2 regions of the Modestobacter sp. KNN46-3 genome follow, and region 1 is predicted to be linked to the other one. Evidence: riboswitches for the same ligand, from Rfam matches in the RefSeq annotation. Region 1 holds a riboswitch; the other holds the start of a gene.

Region 1 (7,080 bases):
CCGCGCTCGCCGACCACGGCTTCACCCCGACCGCCATCGTCACCCGGCTCACCTACCTGTCGGCACCGGACTCGGTGCAGGGGGCGCTCGCCGCCGGCCTGCTCGGCGGTGGCTCCCGGTTCCTCGGCGTCACCGAGGACTCCGGCCGCTTCCTGGACGACGTGCTGAAGGGCGTGGACGGTGCGCTGCCGACCGACGACGCGGGTTGGGACGCCCTGGCCCTCGAGACGGTGACCGCCCAGCGGGCGGCGCGGCGCTTCGTCCCCGGGCTCGGCCACCACGTGCACAAGGACGGCGACCCGCGCACCCCCCGGCTGTTCGAGATCGCGACCGAGGAGGGGCTGTTCGGCCCGCACCTGTCGCTGTTCGCCGCGATCGGCCGGGTCCACCCCCAGGTGCTCGGCAAGACCCTGCCGCTCAACGGGGCCGGGGTGTGCGGTGCGGCGCTGGCCGACCTGGGCCTGCCGCTGCAGCTGCTCCGCGGCTTCGCGCTGCTCGCCCGCACGGCCGGGCTGATCGGGCAGCTCGCCGAAGAGCTGCGGCATCCGGTCGCCAACGACGTGTTCCTGTCCGTGGACCTCAACAACCGGTCCGTCGCCCCCGACCCGTACCTCCCTGACCTCAACGGAGACAGTCATGGCTGAACTGGCCGCGGTGATCGCGTCCACCCACCACCCCTTCTACTACCGGGCCAGCACCGCCACCGGCGCGGACCGGCCGCCGTTCGCCGACGAGTGGGTGGCGAAGATCGAGGCGTTCCGCGAGACGCTCACCCGTGCGGAGCCCGACGTCCTGGTGATGGTCGGCAGTGACCACTTCCACCAGCTGTGGCTGGACAACATGCCGCAGTTCCTGGTGGGCAAGGCGCCGTTCTTCGACGCCAACTTCCACAACGAGGAGCGCGAGTTCGGGCTGCCGAAGATGACGCTGCGCGGCGAGGAGGACCTGGCGGCGCACCTGCTGCGGGACGGGCTGGACCGGGACTTCGACCTGGCCTTCAGCAACGAGCTGCGGATCGACCACAGCATCACCTGCCCGATCATCACGCTGCGCCCGCAGGCCGACCTGCCGATCGTGCCGATCTACACCAACATCTTCGCCCCGCCGCTGCCGCAGCCGAAGCGCTTCGTCCAGCTGGGCCGGGCGATCCGGGAGATGGTCGAGTCCTGGGAGAGCGACAAGCGGGTGGCGGTGATCGGCACCGGGCACCTGTCCCTGGAGCTGGGCGGGCCGCGCCAGTTCGGCGAGCACGGGCCGGACCCGGAGTTCGACCGCAAGGCCGTCGAGTGGATCGCCAGCGGGGACATCGAGGGCTGCCTGGCCGAGGTCTCCCTGGAGTCCCTGCACCACCCGGGCAACGCCACCCACGGGTTCATGGACTTCATGCTGATGATGGGCGTGGCCGGCGAGGGCGCAAAGGCCGACCACGTCGACACCCTGGACCTGTTCCACACCATGGAGGCGTACTTCACCTGGTACCCCAACGGGGTCCCGAGCACGGGCGGTGTGTCGGCATGAGCAAGTACCTGCTGGACAAGTTCCTGTTCACCGTCGACCGCGACCCCGAGCTGACCGAGCGCTACCGGGAGGACCCGGCCGGCACGGTCACCTGGTGGGAGGCCGAGATGGCCAACACCATCCTCAACTGCATCCCCGCGGAGAAGACCACCTGGCTGGCCTTCACCGACGAGGAGCGGCGAGCGCTGGCCGAGCACGACCACGTCGCGCTGTTCCAGATGGGCGCGCACCCGTTCCTGACGCTCACCCTGTTCATCGCGCTGTTCGAGCGCGACCACGGGCCGATGGAGTACCAGCGTGCCTACGGGAAGGCGATGGAGCACATCTCCATGCCCTATCCCGACATCGCGACCTGAGCCGGTGCGCGCCGCCGTCCTGACCCGGCCGGGCGAGCCGCCCGCCCTGGTGGACCACCCGGACCCGGTGCCCGGCGAGGGCCGGACCCTGGTCCGGGTGACCGCCGCCCCGGTCGTGCCGCTGGACCTCCTCTGCGCCTCCGGGACGTCGTACTTCGGCCGTCCGGCCGTGCCCTACGTACCAGGTGTGCAGGGGGTGGGGGTCGTGGTGTCGTCGGCGGTGCTGACGCCCGGCACCCGGGTCTGGTTCGCCACCTCGGCGGGGATGAGCCCGGGCGACGGCAGCCTGGGCGAGCTCTGCGCCGTGCCGGACGCCGACGTCGTCCCGCTCGCCGGGGACCTGCCCGACCCGGTCGTGGCCGCGCTGGGCCTGTCGGCGGTCGCCGGCTGGATGGCGCTGACCTGGCGCGGCCGGTTGCAGCCGGGGGAGCGGGTGCTGGTGCTCGGTGCCGGAGGTGCGGTCGGTCAGGCCGCGCTCGGCGCCGCCCGCGCGCTGGGGGCCGGGCGGGTGGTCGGGGTCTGCCGCTCGCCGTCCGCCGCCGACCGTGCCCGCCGGGCCGGCGCCGAGGACGTCGTCCTCACCGGGGACGGCGGCGACCTGGCTGCGCGGATCCGGCAGACGGTCGGCTCGGACGTCGACCTCGTCGTCGACCCGGTGTTCGGCGCCGTGGCCGCGGCCGCGTGCTCGGTGCTGGCGCCCGGTGGGCGGCTGGTCAACCTGGGTGGCGCGGCCGGGGACGCCGCCGAGTTCTCCTCCGCCGTGCTGCGCAGCCGGAGCATCGACGTGCTCGGCTACACCAACAACGCGCTCACCGGCGAGCAGCGGGCCGCCGCGCTGACCGCGGTGCTGCGGCACGCCGCGGCCGGGCAGCTCCGGGTGGAGCACGCCGTCCTCCCGCTGGCGCGGGTCGAGGAGGCCTGGGCGGCCACCGCGGCCGGGGGCGGGAGCCGGTCCGTCGTCGAGCTGTCGGTGCGCTGACCGAGCACCGCCGGTGGTGACGGATGGGACGCGTGTGTCCGGAGAGTGACGCGACCACCGTCACCCGATGAAATGCGGGCAACGGATTGTCACGACTACATAACGCCGTTACGTTGGCCGGGTCCAGTCGGTCGCCACGTCCCCACCCGGGGAGCCCGACCGGACGCCGCCGAGTCGCCCTCCGGGGCGAGCCGGGGACCCACCGCACCACTGGGGTGAATCCCGCGCCCGGACGACCGTCCGGGCCGGGTAGGGCTGCTTCCCGCCCGAACCCGTCAGCTGACCTGGTAGGCGGCCATCGGAAGACACCTGTTCGGAGCACTCCTGCCCATGCGCGCCCGCACCACCACCTCTGCCGCCACCGGCCGACGCCGTCCGCCGGCCGGCATGCGCCGCCCCGGGCTCTACCTGGGCATCGCGGCGGCCGGAGCCGTCCTGGTCAACGTCGTCGTCGGCGTGGGCCCAGCGGCCCAGGCCGACCCCGTGGCCTCCCAGCCGGTGAGCGTCGCCGAGCAGCTGGGGCTGGCCGCCCAGTCCGGCGCCGTCGACGGGACCGAGGACCTGCGGCCGCTCGAGGAGTTGGCCGCCAGCCGGGCCACCCGGGAGGCGGAGCAGACCGCCGCCCAGCAGGCGCAGGCGGCGGCCGACCAGGCCGTGCTCGACCAGCAGGCCGCCGAGGCCGAGGCTGCCCGCGTCGCCGCCGAGGCAGCGGCCGCCGCAGAGGCGGAGGCCGCTCGCATCGCCGCGGAGGCAGCGGCTGCTGCGGAGGCGGAGGCGAAGGCGGCTGCCGCGAAGCCCGCCGCACCGGCGCGGGCCGGTGCCGCCGCCAAGCCCGCAGCCGGGGCCGCCTCGACGGCCGGCACGGCGGTGTCCGCGATCGCGAAGATCACCAACAGCGCCGGACCGATCAAGCCGCAGGCGCAAGCTGCCGCGAACGCCGTGGTCAGCAACGTGCCCGGCGCCGGCTCGATCACCCTGGGCGGCACCCGGCCCAGCGCCGCCGACCCGCACGGTCACCCGTCGGGGCTGGCGGTGGACTACATGGTCATGTCCGACGCCGCCCTCGGCGACGCGATCGTCGCCTACCACGTGGCCAACTGGGCCGAGCTCGGCGTCGACTACATCATCTGGGAGCAGCGGATGCTCTCCTCGCCCGGTGGCTCCTGGAAGCAGATGGAGGACCGGGGCAGCGTGACGGCCAACCACTTCGACCACCCGCACGTCAACTACCGCTAGGAACTCGGTCGGCAACGGCCGCCCAGAGGGCGGCTTCAGGGGGGACTTGCTTGCCAGGCTGGTCGCGCTTCCTCGGGCGGTACGCCACGGGGACGTAGCGTGTGGCAGTGCCCCTTCTGCGACGTCGTCAGCAACCTCTAGACACGCAGGACTACACAGTCGAGACGCAGTACTGCGCGGACTGCGACAGTCACTTCGCCCGGGTCACCGGCTACGTGCATGAGCCCAACGACGGCCCGACTGTGGCCACGTACTACGCCGTCTGCCACGGACACCCGGAGCACGAAGTCGCCTTGGACGTCATCCTCGGCTCCTGGGGCGACGATGCAGACTTCAGCGACCACGAGACGTTCTCCTGCATCTGGAGGCCGCGGCCCCAAGGGGTCCTCGCCGTGGATGCGTTCGTCACCTTGTCGTTTCCTGACGGGGAAGACGTCCCGGCAATCCTCGGGCGTCCCATGAGTCGGCACGACGCCCTGCAGAGCCCCCGGATCCAGACCATCTGGGCGATCACCGACGCCCTGGCCACAACCGTCGACCCCATCACCGAACAGGTGATGGCCCGTCGCGGGCGCAAGCATCGGCGCGCGGCGCGGAGCTAACGACCCATTCCGTGCGAAGAGGCGTAATACCCCTCCAGGTACCGGCTGGGGTGAGTCCCCGCTCCTTCGCGCGCTTCGACGCGTGTCCCTAGATGGGCCGCTCAGGGACACTCCGGCACCACTGCCCGGTCTGTATCGGCAGGGCTGGCGTCAGGGGTCCTGGGGCTCGGGAACACGGCCGGTTGCGGGCGCCGGGGCTGGCGGGTCCGGCACCGCAGCGCCACGATGTGGGTGTGCTGCGGGCGGTACTTCGGGCCGCCCTCGTGGGCGCGATGGTGCTGATCGTGGTGGTCGGTCTGCTGTGGACGTTCCAGCGCCGCCTGGTGTACCTGCCCGACGACGGCCCGGTGCCGGCCGCAGCCGAGGTCGTCCCCGGTGGCCGGGACGTCGAGCTGACCACCGCCGACGGGCTGACCCTCGGCGCGTGGTTCGTGCCCGGGCCGACGGCCGACGCACCGGCCGTGCTGGCGGCCAACGGCAACGGCGGCCACCGCGGGGTCCGGGCGCCGCTGGCCCGGGCACTGTCGTCAGCCGGGCTGGCGGTGCTGCTGTTCGACTACCGCGGGTACGGCGGCAACCCGGGCAGCCCGACCGAGGCCGGGTTGGCCCTCGACGTCCGTGCGGCGCGCGACTGGCTGCTGGCCGACGGCGGGGTCCCGGCCGAGCGGCTGCTGTACTACGGGGAGAGCCTGGGCGCCGGCGTCGTCACCGAGCTGGCCGTCGCGCACCCGCCGGCCGGGCTCGTGCTGCGCTCGCCGTTCGTCGACCTGGCCGCCGTCGGCAGCGAGCACTACCCGTTCCTGCCGGTCCGGTTGCTGCTGCGCGACCGCTACCCGGTGGCCGAGCAGGTCGCCCGGGTCGAGGTCCCCACCACCGTCGTCCTGGGCACCGCCGACTCGATCGTGCCGCCGGAGCAGAGCAGAGCGGTGGCCGCTGCCGCCGGGCAGCTGCACCGCACGATCGAGGTGCCCGGCGCCGACCACAACGACGCCGTCCTGCTGGACGGCGACCAGCTGGTCGCCGCCGTCGTCGAACTGGCCCGCCTGACCACCGACCCCTGACCCGTCCCCCGGGCTGACGCCCGCCTGCCACCAAAATGGCCATTTTGGTGGTCGAGGGCGGGTCAGGTGCCGCAGAAGGTCTGGTAGGTGGCGCCGAAGTCGGCGGGGGCGGGGGTGGCGTACCGCTCCAGGCCCGGGCGCTCGGTGTACGGGTGGGTCACGGCGTCGAGCAGGGGGCCCAGCGGGGCCAGGTCGCCGCCGGTCGCCGCGGTGAGCGCCTCCTCGACGAGGTGGTTGCGCGGGATGTAGAGCGGGTTCACCCGGTCCATGGCGTCGGCGTCCGGGGCCAGTGCGCGCCAGCGCTCCGACCACGCGTCGAACGAGGCCAGGTCGAGGAAGAGGTTGCGGACCGGGTCGACGTCGCCGCGGGCGGCGGCGCCGAGCAGCCGGAACCCGGATGTGTGGTCGACGTGGCCGGCCTGCAGCAGCGTCAGGAACTCCTCGACCAGCGGCGCGGCCACCGCGTCGTCCAGCCCTTCCGGCAGGCCGAGCTTGGCGCGCATGCCGGCCGACCAGGCCGCGTCGTACTGCGGCCGGAACTCACCCAGCGCCGCCACCGCGAGCTCGATCGCGGGCTCCTGCTCCTCGGCGAGCAGCGGCAGCATCGCCTCGGCGAGCCGGGCGAGGTCCCACTCGGCCACGATCGGCTGGTTGCCGTAGGCGTAGCGCCCGCCGTGGTCGATCGAGCTGTACACCGTGGCCGGGTCGTGGGCCTCCAGGAAGGCGCACGGCCCGTAGTCGATCGTCTCGCCCGAGATGGTCACGTTGTCGGTGTTCATCACCCCGTGCACGAACCCGACCTGCATCCACCGGGCCACCAGCTCGGCCTGGGCGGTGACCACCGCGGCGAAGAGCGCCAGGTAGGGGTTCTCGGCCTGGGCGGCGTCCGGGTGGTGCCGGCTGATCGCGTGGTCGGCCAGCCGGCGCAGCAGCTCGGCGTCCCCGCTGACCCGGGCGTACTGGAAGCTGCCCACCCGCAGGTGGCTGCTCGCCACCCGGGCCAGGACGGCGCCGGGCAGCAGCGTCTCCCGGCGCACCGAGCGCCCGGTCGCGACCACGGCCAGGGAGCGCGTGGTGGGAATGCCGAGGGCGTGCATCGCCTCGCTGATCACGTACTCGCGCAGCATCGGACCGACCGCGGCCAGCCCGTCGCCGCCGCGGGCGAACGGGGTGCGCCCGGAGCCCTTGAGGTGCAGGTCGCGCAGCTGGCCCTCCACGTCGGTCAGCTCACCGAGCAGCAGCGCCCGGCCGTCGCCCAGCCGCGGCACGAAGCCACCGAACTGGTGCCCGGCGTAGCCCTGGGCGACGGGGGTGGCCCCGGCCGGGAC
Region 2 (7,080 bases), 160 kb from region 1:
CGCAGGTGCACCTGGGTGACCGTCTGCCCCTGGGCGTGCGCCTCCAGGTGCTCGCGGGAGCGGTCGGCGCCCAGCGTGCTGCGCATCGCGGAGAACAGGTCGCTGCTCCACCACACGCTGGTGTCCATCGACAGCGAGACCGGGATGCCGTGCCGGCGCACCTGCCAGGTGGGCGGGTAGCCCTGCCCGGCGCTCTGCTCGGACTCCGTGGACACCGAGATCGAGCCGCCGGTCGCGGCGATCCGGTGGTAGGAGTCGGTGGTCAGCGTGGCGGCGTGCACGTAGACCGTCTCGGGGGTCATGAAGCCGTTGTCGTGCATCAGCCGGATGCCCTCGTCCCCGGTGGCCCCCCAGACGCCGGCGTGCGTGGTGACCGGCAGGCCGAGCTCGCGCGCCACCTCGAAGGCGGGCTTCTCCGGGAACGCCGGGTCACCGGTGACGTCGAAGGCCAGCTGCAGGCCGAGCTTGCCCTCGTCCTGGCGACGCTTGAGGAACGCCTGCACGGCCGGGTCGGTGGCCCACTCCCACGGGCCGGCCTGGATGTTGCCGTAGGCCAGCAGGAACCGGCCGGGCACCGCGAGCAGGGCGTCGGCGGCGGCCTCGGCGTGGTCGACGGTCTGCAGCCCGTGCGACCAGTCGACGGTGGTGGTGACCCCGGCCTCGACGGCGTCCCAGGCAGACAGCAGGTTGCCGGCGTGAACGTCCTCGGGACGGAAGGCCTTGCCGTGCTCGAGGTAGTACCAGACGAAGTACTGGGTGAGCGTCCAGTCGGCGCCGTAGCCGCGCATCGCGGTCTGCCACATGTGCCGGTGGGTGTCGATCATGCCGGGCATCACGACGCCGCCCTGCGCGTCGATCTCCAGGGTCCCGGCCGGGACGTCGAGCTGCTGGCCGACGGCGGCGAGCTTCCCGTCCACGACGAGGACGTCGGCGTCGGGCAGCACGGTGTGTGCGTCGTCCATGGTCAGCACGGTGCCGTTGCGCAGCACGACCGGGCGGTCGGTCGCCTGCCCCGCGACGTCGGTGTCGGGCTGGGACATCGTCTACCTCCAGGCCGTCACCGGACTGTCGCGGACGAATGTCCGCAGAACGGTCAGCCTGGCGACGGCCCCACTGTCGTGGTGATCGCGACCACATGTCAAGGCGGAGGATCGAGTCAGACGTTCCGGTTGACAGTGGAACAGTGCGGTGGTGAGACTCGGCGGCACTCCGGACGCCCGTCCGCTTGACGGCGAAACACCGCTCGAGGGGCCACACCCGATGACCGAACACCCACTGCCGCCCGGTTCCGCGCCGGGTCGGGGGCCGCTGTCCGGCCTCTTGGTGGCCGACTTCTCCCGGGTCCTGGCCGGGCCCTACGCCACCATGCTGCTGGCCGACATGGGCGCCGAGGTGGTCAAGGTGGAGAGCCCCAGCGGCGACGACACCCGCAGCTGGGCGCCGCCGGTGCGCGAGGGGGTGTCGACCTACTACCTGGGCGTGAACCGGAACAAGCGCTCCATCGCCCTGGACCTCAAGGACCCCGCCGACGCCGCCGCGGCCCAGGAGCTGGCCCGGCGCGCCGACATCGTGATCGAGAACTTCAAGACCGGCGGGCTCGGCCGCTTCGGCCTGGACTACGCCAGCGTCAGTGCGACCAACCCCCGCGTCGTCTACGCCTCGATCACCGGCTTCGGCAGCGGGCCGGCCGGTGCGCCGCTGCCCGGGTACGACCTGATCGTGCAGGCGATCTCCGGCCTGATGAGCCTCACCGGCGACCCCGAGGGCGAGCCGTTCCGGGCCGGCATCTCCGTCTTCGACGTGATGGCCGGCCTGCACGCCACCATCGGCGTGCTCTCCGCGCTGAACGTCCGGCACGAGACCGGCCGCGGCCAGCACGTCGAGGTCAACCTGCTGTCCTCCGCGCTGTCCGGGCTGGTCAACCACGCCAGCGCCGTCGTCGCCGGTGACGTCGTCCCGTTCCGGATGGGCAACAGCCACCCGAGCCTGTTCCCCTACGAGCCGCTCCCGTGCGCCGACGGCGACCTGATCATCACCGCCGGCAACAACGGCCAGTTCCGCCGGTTGGTCGAGGTGCTCGGCGTGCCCGAGCTCGCCGACGACCCGCGGTTCGCCCGCAACGAGGACCGCACGGCCAACCGGGACGAGCTGCGCCCGCTGCTGGTCGAGCGGCTGAGCACCCGGTCCAAGCGGGACTGGTTCGACGACATCATCGCCGCGGGCGTGCCCTGCGGGCCGATCAACACCGTCGACCAGGGGGTGGCCTTCGCCGAGTCGATCGGCCTGGACCCGGTGGTGACCGTGGGGGAGGGTGAGGCGGCAGTGCCGTCGGTCCGCCACCCGATCACCTTCTCCGAGACGCCGGCCGACTACCGGCTGCCACCGCCGGCCCTGGACGAGCACGGCGCCGAGCTGCGACGGTGGCTGGCCACCGAGGAGGACGCGTGACCACCCCCGAGTACCCGACCGCGCTGGGTGCCTCCAGCCGCGAGTCGATCACGCTGCTGGGCACCGACCTGGCCCGCGACGTCATGGGCACCGTCGGCTTCGGCGAGCTGGCCTTCTGGCTGGCCACCCAGCGGCGGCCCACACCGGGGGAGACCCGGGTCTTCGAGGCGGTGCTGGCCGCGCTCGCCGACCACGGCTTCACCCCGACCGCCATCGTCACCCGGCTCACCTACCTGTCGGCACCGGACTCGGTGCAGGGGGCGCTCGCCGCCGGCCTGCTCGGCGGTGGCTCCCGGTTCCTCGGCGTCACCGAGGACTCCGGCCGCTTCCTGGACGACGTGCTGAAGGGCGTGGACGGTGCGCTGCCGACCGACGACGCGGGTTGGGACGCCCTGGCCCTCGAGACGGTGACCGCCCAGCGGGCGGCGCGGCGCTTCGTCCCCGGGCTCGGCCACCACGTGCACAAGGACGGCGACCCGCGCACCCCCCGGCTGTTCGAGATCGCGACCGAGGAGGGGCTGTTCGGCCCGCACCTGTCGCTGTTCGCCGCGATCGGCCGGGTCCACCCCCAGGTGCTCGGCAAGACCCTGCCGCTCAACGGGGCCGGGGTGTGCGGTGCGGCGCTGGCCGACCTGGGCCTGCCGCTGCAGCTGCTCCGCGGCTTCGCGCTGCTCGCCCGCACGGCCGGGCTGATCGGGCAGCTCGCCGAAGAGCTGCGGCATCCGGTCGCCAACGACGTGTTCCTGTCCGTGGACCTCAACAACCGGTCCGTCGCCCCCGACCCGTACCTCCCTGACCTCAACGGAGACAGTCATGGCTGAACTGGCCGCGGTGATCGCGTCCACCCACCACCCCTTCTACTACCGGGCCAGCACCGCCACCGGCGCGGACCGGCCGCCGTTCGCCGACGAGTGGGTGGCGAAGATCGAGGCGTTCCGCGAGACGCTCACCCGTGCGGAGCCCGACGTCCTGGTGATGGTCGGCAGTGACCACTTCCACCAGCTGTGGCTGGACAACATGCCGCAGTTCCTGGTGGGCAAGGCGCCGTTCTTCGACGCCAACTTCCACAACGAGGAGCGCGAGTTCGGGCTGCCGAAGATGACGCTGCGCGGCGAGGAGGACCTGGCGGCGCACCTGCTGCGGGACGGGCTGGACCGGGACTTCGACCTGGCCTTCAGCAACGAGCTGCGGATCGACCACAGCATCACCTGCCCGATCATCACGCTGCGCCCGCAGGCCGACCTGCCGATCGTGCCGATCTACACCAACATCTTCGCCCCGCCGCTGCCGCAGCCGAAGCGCTTCGTCCAGCTGGGCCGGGCGATCCGGGAGATGGTCGAGTCCTGGGAGAGCGACAAGCGGGTGGCGGTGATCGGCACCGGGCACCTGTCCCTGGAGCTGGGCGGGCCGCGCCAGTTCGGCGAGCACGGGCCGGACCCGGAGTTCGACCGCAAGGCCGTCGAGTGGATCGCCAGCGGGGACATCGAGGGCTGCCTGGCCGAGGTCTCCCTGGAGTCCCTGCACCACCCGGGCAACGCCACCCACGGGTTCATGGACTTCATGCTGATGATGGGCGTGGCCGGCGAGGGCGCAAAGGCCGACCACGTCGACACCCTGGACCTGTTCCACACCATGGAGGCGTACTTCACCTGGTACCCCAACGGGGTCCCGAGCACGGGCGGTGTGTCGGCATGAGCAAGTACCTGCTGGACAAGTTCCTGTTCACCGTCGACCGCGACCCCGAGCTGACCGAGCGCTACCGGGAGGACCCGGCCGGCACGGTCACCTGGTGGGAGGCCGAGATGGCCAACACCATCCTCAACTGCATCCCCGCGGAGAAGACCACCTGGCTGGCCTTCACCGACGAGGAGCGGCGAGCGCTGGCCGAGCACGACCACGTCGCGCTGTTCCAGATGGGCGCGCACCCGTTCCTGACGCTCACCCTGTTCATCGCGCTGTTCGAGCGCGACCACGGGCCGATGGAGTACCAGCGTGCCTACGGGAAGGCGATGGAGCACATCTCCATGCCCTATCCCGACATCGCGACCTGAGCCGGTGCGCGCCGCCGTCCTGACCCGGCCGGGCGAGCCGCCCGCCCTGGTGGACCACCCGGACCCGGTGCCCGGCGAGGGCCGGACCCTGGTCCGGGTGACCGCCGCCCCGGTCGTGCCGCTGGACCTCCTCTGCGCCTCCGGGACGTCGTACTTCGGCCGTCCGGCCGTGCCCTACGTACCAGGTGTGCAGGGGGTGGGGGTCGTGGTGTCGTCGGCGGTGCTGACGCCCGGCACCCGGGTCTGGTTCGCCACCTCGGCGGGGATGAGCCCGGGCGACGGCAGCCTGGGCGAGCTCTGCGCCGTGCCGGACGCCGACGTCGTCCCGCTCGCCGGGGACCTGCCCGACCCGGTCGTGGCCGCGCTGGGCCTGTCGGCGGTCGCCGGCTGGATGGCGCTGACCTGGCGCGGCCGGTTGCAGCCGGGGGAGCGGGTGCTGGTGCTCGGTGCCGGAGGTGCGGTCGGTCAGGCCGCGCTCGGCGCCGCCCGCGCGCTGGGGGCCGGGCGGGTGGTCGGGGTCTGCCGCTCGCCGTCCGCCGCCGACCGTGCCCGCCGGGCCGGCGCCGAGGACGTCGTCCTCACCGGGGACGGCGGCGACCTGGCTGCGCGGATCCGGCAGACGGTCGGCTCGGACGTCGACCTCGTCGTCGACCCGGTGTTCGGCGCCGTGGCCGCGGCCGCGTGCTCGGTGCTGGCGCCCGGTGGGCGGCTGGTCAACCTGGGTGGCGCGGCCGGGGACGCCGCCGAGTTCTCCTCCGCCGTGCTGCGCAGCCGGAGCATCGACGTGCTCGGCTACACCAACAACGCGCTCACCGGCGAGCAGCGGGCCGCCGCGCTGACCGCGGTGCTGCGGCACGCCGCGGCCGGGCAGCTCCGGGTGGAGCACGCCGTCCTCCCGCTGGCGCGGGTCGAGGAGGCCTGGGCGGCCACCGCGGCCGGGGGCGGGAGCCGGTCCGTCGTCGAGCTGTCGGTGCGCTGACCGAGCACCGCCGGTGGTGACGGATGGGACGCGTGTGTCCGGAGAGTGACGCGACCACCGTCACCCGATGAAATGCGGGCAACGGATTGTCACGACTACATAACGCCGTTACGTTGGCCGGGTCCAGTCGGTCGCCACGTCCCCACCCGGGGAGCCCGACCGGACGCCGCCGAGTCGCCCTCCGGGGCGAGCCGGGGACCCACCGCACCACTGGGGTGAATCCCGCGCCCGGACGACCGTCCGGGCCGGGTAGGGCTGCTTCCCGCCCGAACCCGTCAGCTGACCTGGTAGGCGGCCATCGGAAGACACCTGTTCGGAGCACTCCTGCCCATGCGCGCCCGCACCACCACCTCTGCCGCCACCGGCCGACGCCGTCCGCCGGCCGGCATGCGCCGCCCCGGGCTCTACCTGGGCATCGCGGCGGCCGGAGCCGTCCTGGTCAACGTCGTCGTCGGCGTGGGCCCAGCGGCCCAGGCCGACCCCGTGGCCTCCCAGCCGGTGAGCGTCGCCGAGCAGCTGGGGCTGGCCGCCCAGTCCGGCGCCGTCGACGGGACCGAGGACCTGCGGCCGCTCGAGGAGTTGGCCGCCAGCCGGGCCACCCGGGAGGCGGAGCAGACCGCCGCCCAGCAGGCGCAGGCGGCGGCCGACCAGGCCGTGCTCGACCAGCAGGCCGCCGAGGCCGAGGCTGCCCGCGTCGCCGCCGAGGCAGCGGCCGCCGCAGAGGCGGAGGCCGCTCGCATCGCCGCGGAGGCAGCGGCTGCTGCGGAGGCGGAGGCGAAGGCGGCTGCCGCGAAGCCCGCCGCACCGGCGCGGGCCGGTGCCGCCGCCAAGCCCGCAGCCGGGGCCGCCTCGACGGCCGGCACGGCGGTGTCCGCGATCGCGAAGATCACCAACAGCGCCGGACCGATCAAGCCGCAGGCGCAAGCTGCCGCGAACGCCGTGGTCAGCAACGTGCCCGGCGCCGGCTCGATCACCCTGGGCGGCACCCGGCCCAGCGCCGCCGACCCGCACGGTCACCCGTCGGGGCTGGCGGTGGACTACATGGTCATGTCCGACGCCGCCCTCGGCGACGCGATCGTCGCCTACCACGTGGCCAACTGGGCCGAGCTCGGCGTCGACTACATCATCTGGGAGCAGCGGATGCTCTCCTCGCCCGGTGGCTCCTGGAAGCAGATGGAGGACCGGGGCAGCGTGACGGCCAACCACTTCGACCACCCGCACGTCAACTACCGCTAGGAACTCGGTCGGCAACGGCCGCCCAGAGGGCGGCTTCAGGGGGGACTTGCTTGCCAGGCTGGTCGCGCTTCCTCGGGCGGTACGCCACGGGGACGTAGCGTGTGGCAGTGCCCCTTCTGCGACGTCGTCAGCAACCTCTAGACACGCAGGACTACACAGTCGAGACGCAGTACTGCGCGGACTGCGACAGTCACTTCGCCCGGGTCACCGGCTACGTGCATGAGCCCAACGACGGCCCGACTGTGGCCACGTACTACGCCGTCTGCCACGGACACCCGGAGCACGAAGTCGCCTTGGACGTCATCCTCGGCTCCTGGGGCGACGATGCAGACTTCAGCGACCACGAGACGTTCTCCTGCATCTGGA

Evidence for each region. A riboswitch is a leader RNA that binds a small molecule or an ion and turns the genes downstream of it on or off. The one in region 1 is predicted to bind cyclic di-AMP.
Region 2: another riboswitch for cyclic di-AMP. It lies ahead of G5C62_RS00100 (hypothetical protein); the one in region 1 lies ahead of G5C62_RS00915 (hypothetical protein).

What each region holds. Positions count from the first base shown of each region.
Region 1 covers NZ_JAAKGN010000001.1:176,308-183,387, reverse strand. Annotated here, with positions in the region: gene G5C62_RS00935 (citryl-CoA lyase) at 1-644, shown strand, start outside; gene G5C62_RS00930 (extradiol ring-cleavage dioxygenase) at 637-1,518, shown strand; gene G5C62_RS00925 (hypothetical protein) at 1,515-1,874, shown strand; gene G5C62_RS00920 (zinc-binding alcohol dehydrogenase family protein) at 1,879-2,853, shown strand; cyclic di-AMP (ydaO/yuaA leader) riboswitch at 3,011-3,162, shown strand; gene G5C62_RS00915 (hypothetical protein) at 3,184-4,089, shown strand; gene G5C62_RS00910 (hypothetical protein) at 4,197-4,691, shown strand; gene G5C62_RS00905 (alpha/beta hydrolase) at 4,925-5,752, shown strand; gene G5C62_RS00900 (YdiU family protein) at 5,815-7,080, opposite strand, start outside.
Region 2 covers NZ_JAAKGN010000001.1:13,487-20,566, forward strand. Annotated here, with positions in the region: gene G5C62_RS00070 (amidohydrolase family protein) at 1-1,040, opposite strand, end outside; gene G5C62_RS00075 (CaiB/BaiF CoA-transferase family protein) at 1,261-2,448, shown strand; gene G5C62_RS00080 (citryl-CoA lyase) at 2,445-3,269, shown strand; gene G5C62_RS00085 (extradiol ring-cleavage dioxygenase) at 3,262-4,143, shown strand; gene G5C62_RS00090 (hypothetical protein) at 4,140-4,499, shown strand; gene G5C62_RS00095 (zinc-binding alcohol dehydrogenase family protein) at 4,504-5,478, shown strand; cyclic di-AMP (ydaO/yuaA leader) riboswitch at 5,636-5,787, shown strand; gene G5C62_RS00100 (hypothetical protein) at 5,809-6,714, shown strand; gene G5C62_RS00105 (hypothetical protein) at 6,822-7,080, shown strand, end outside.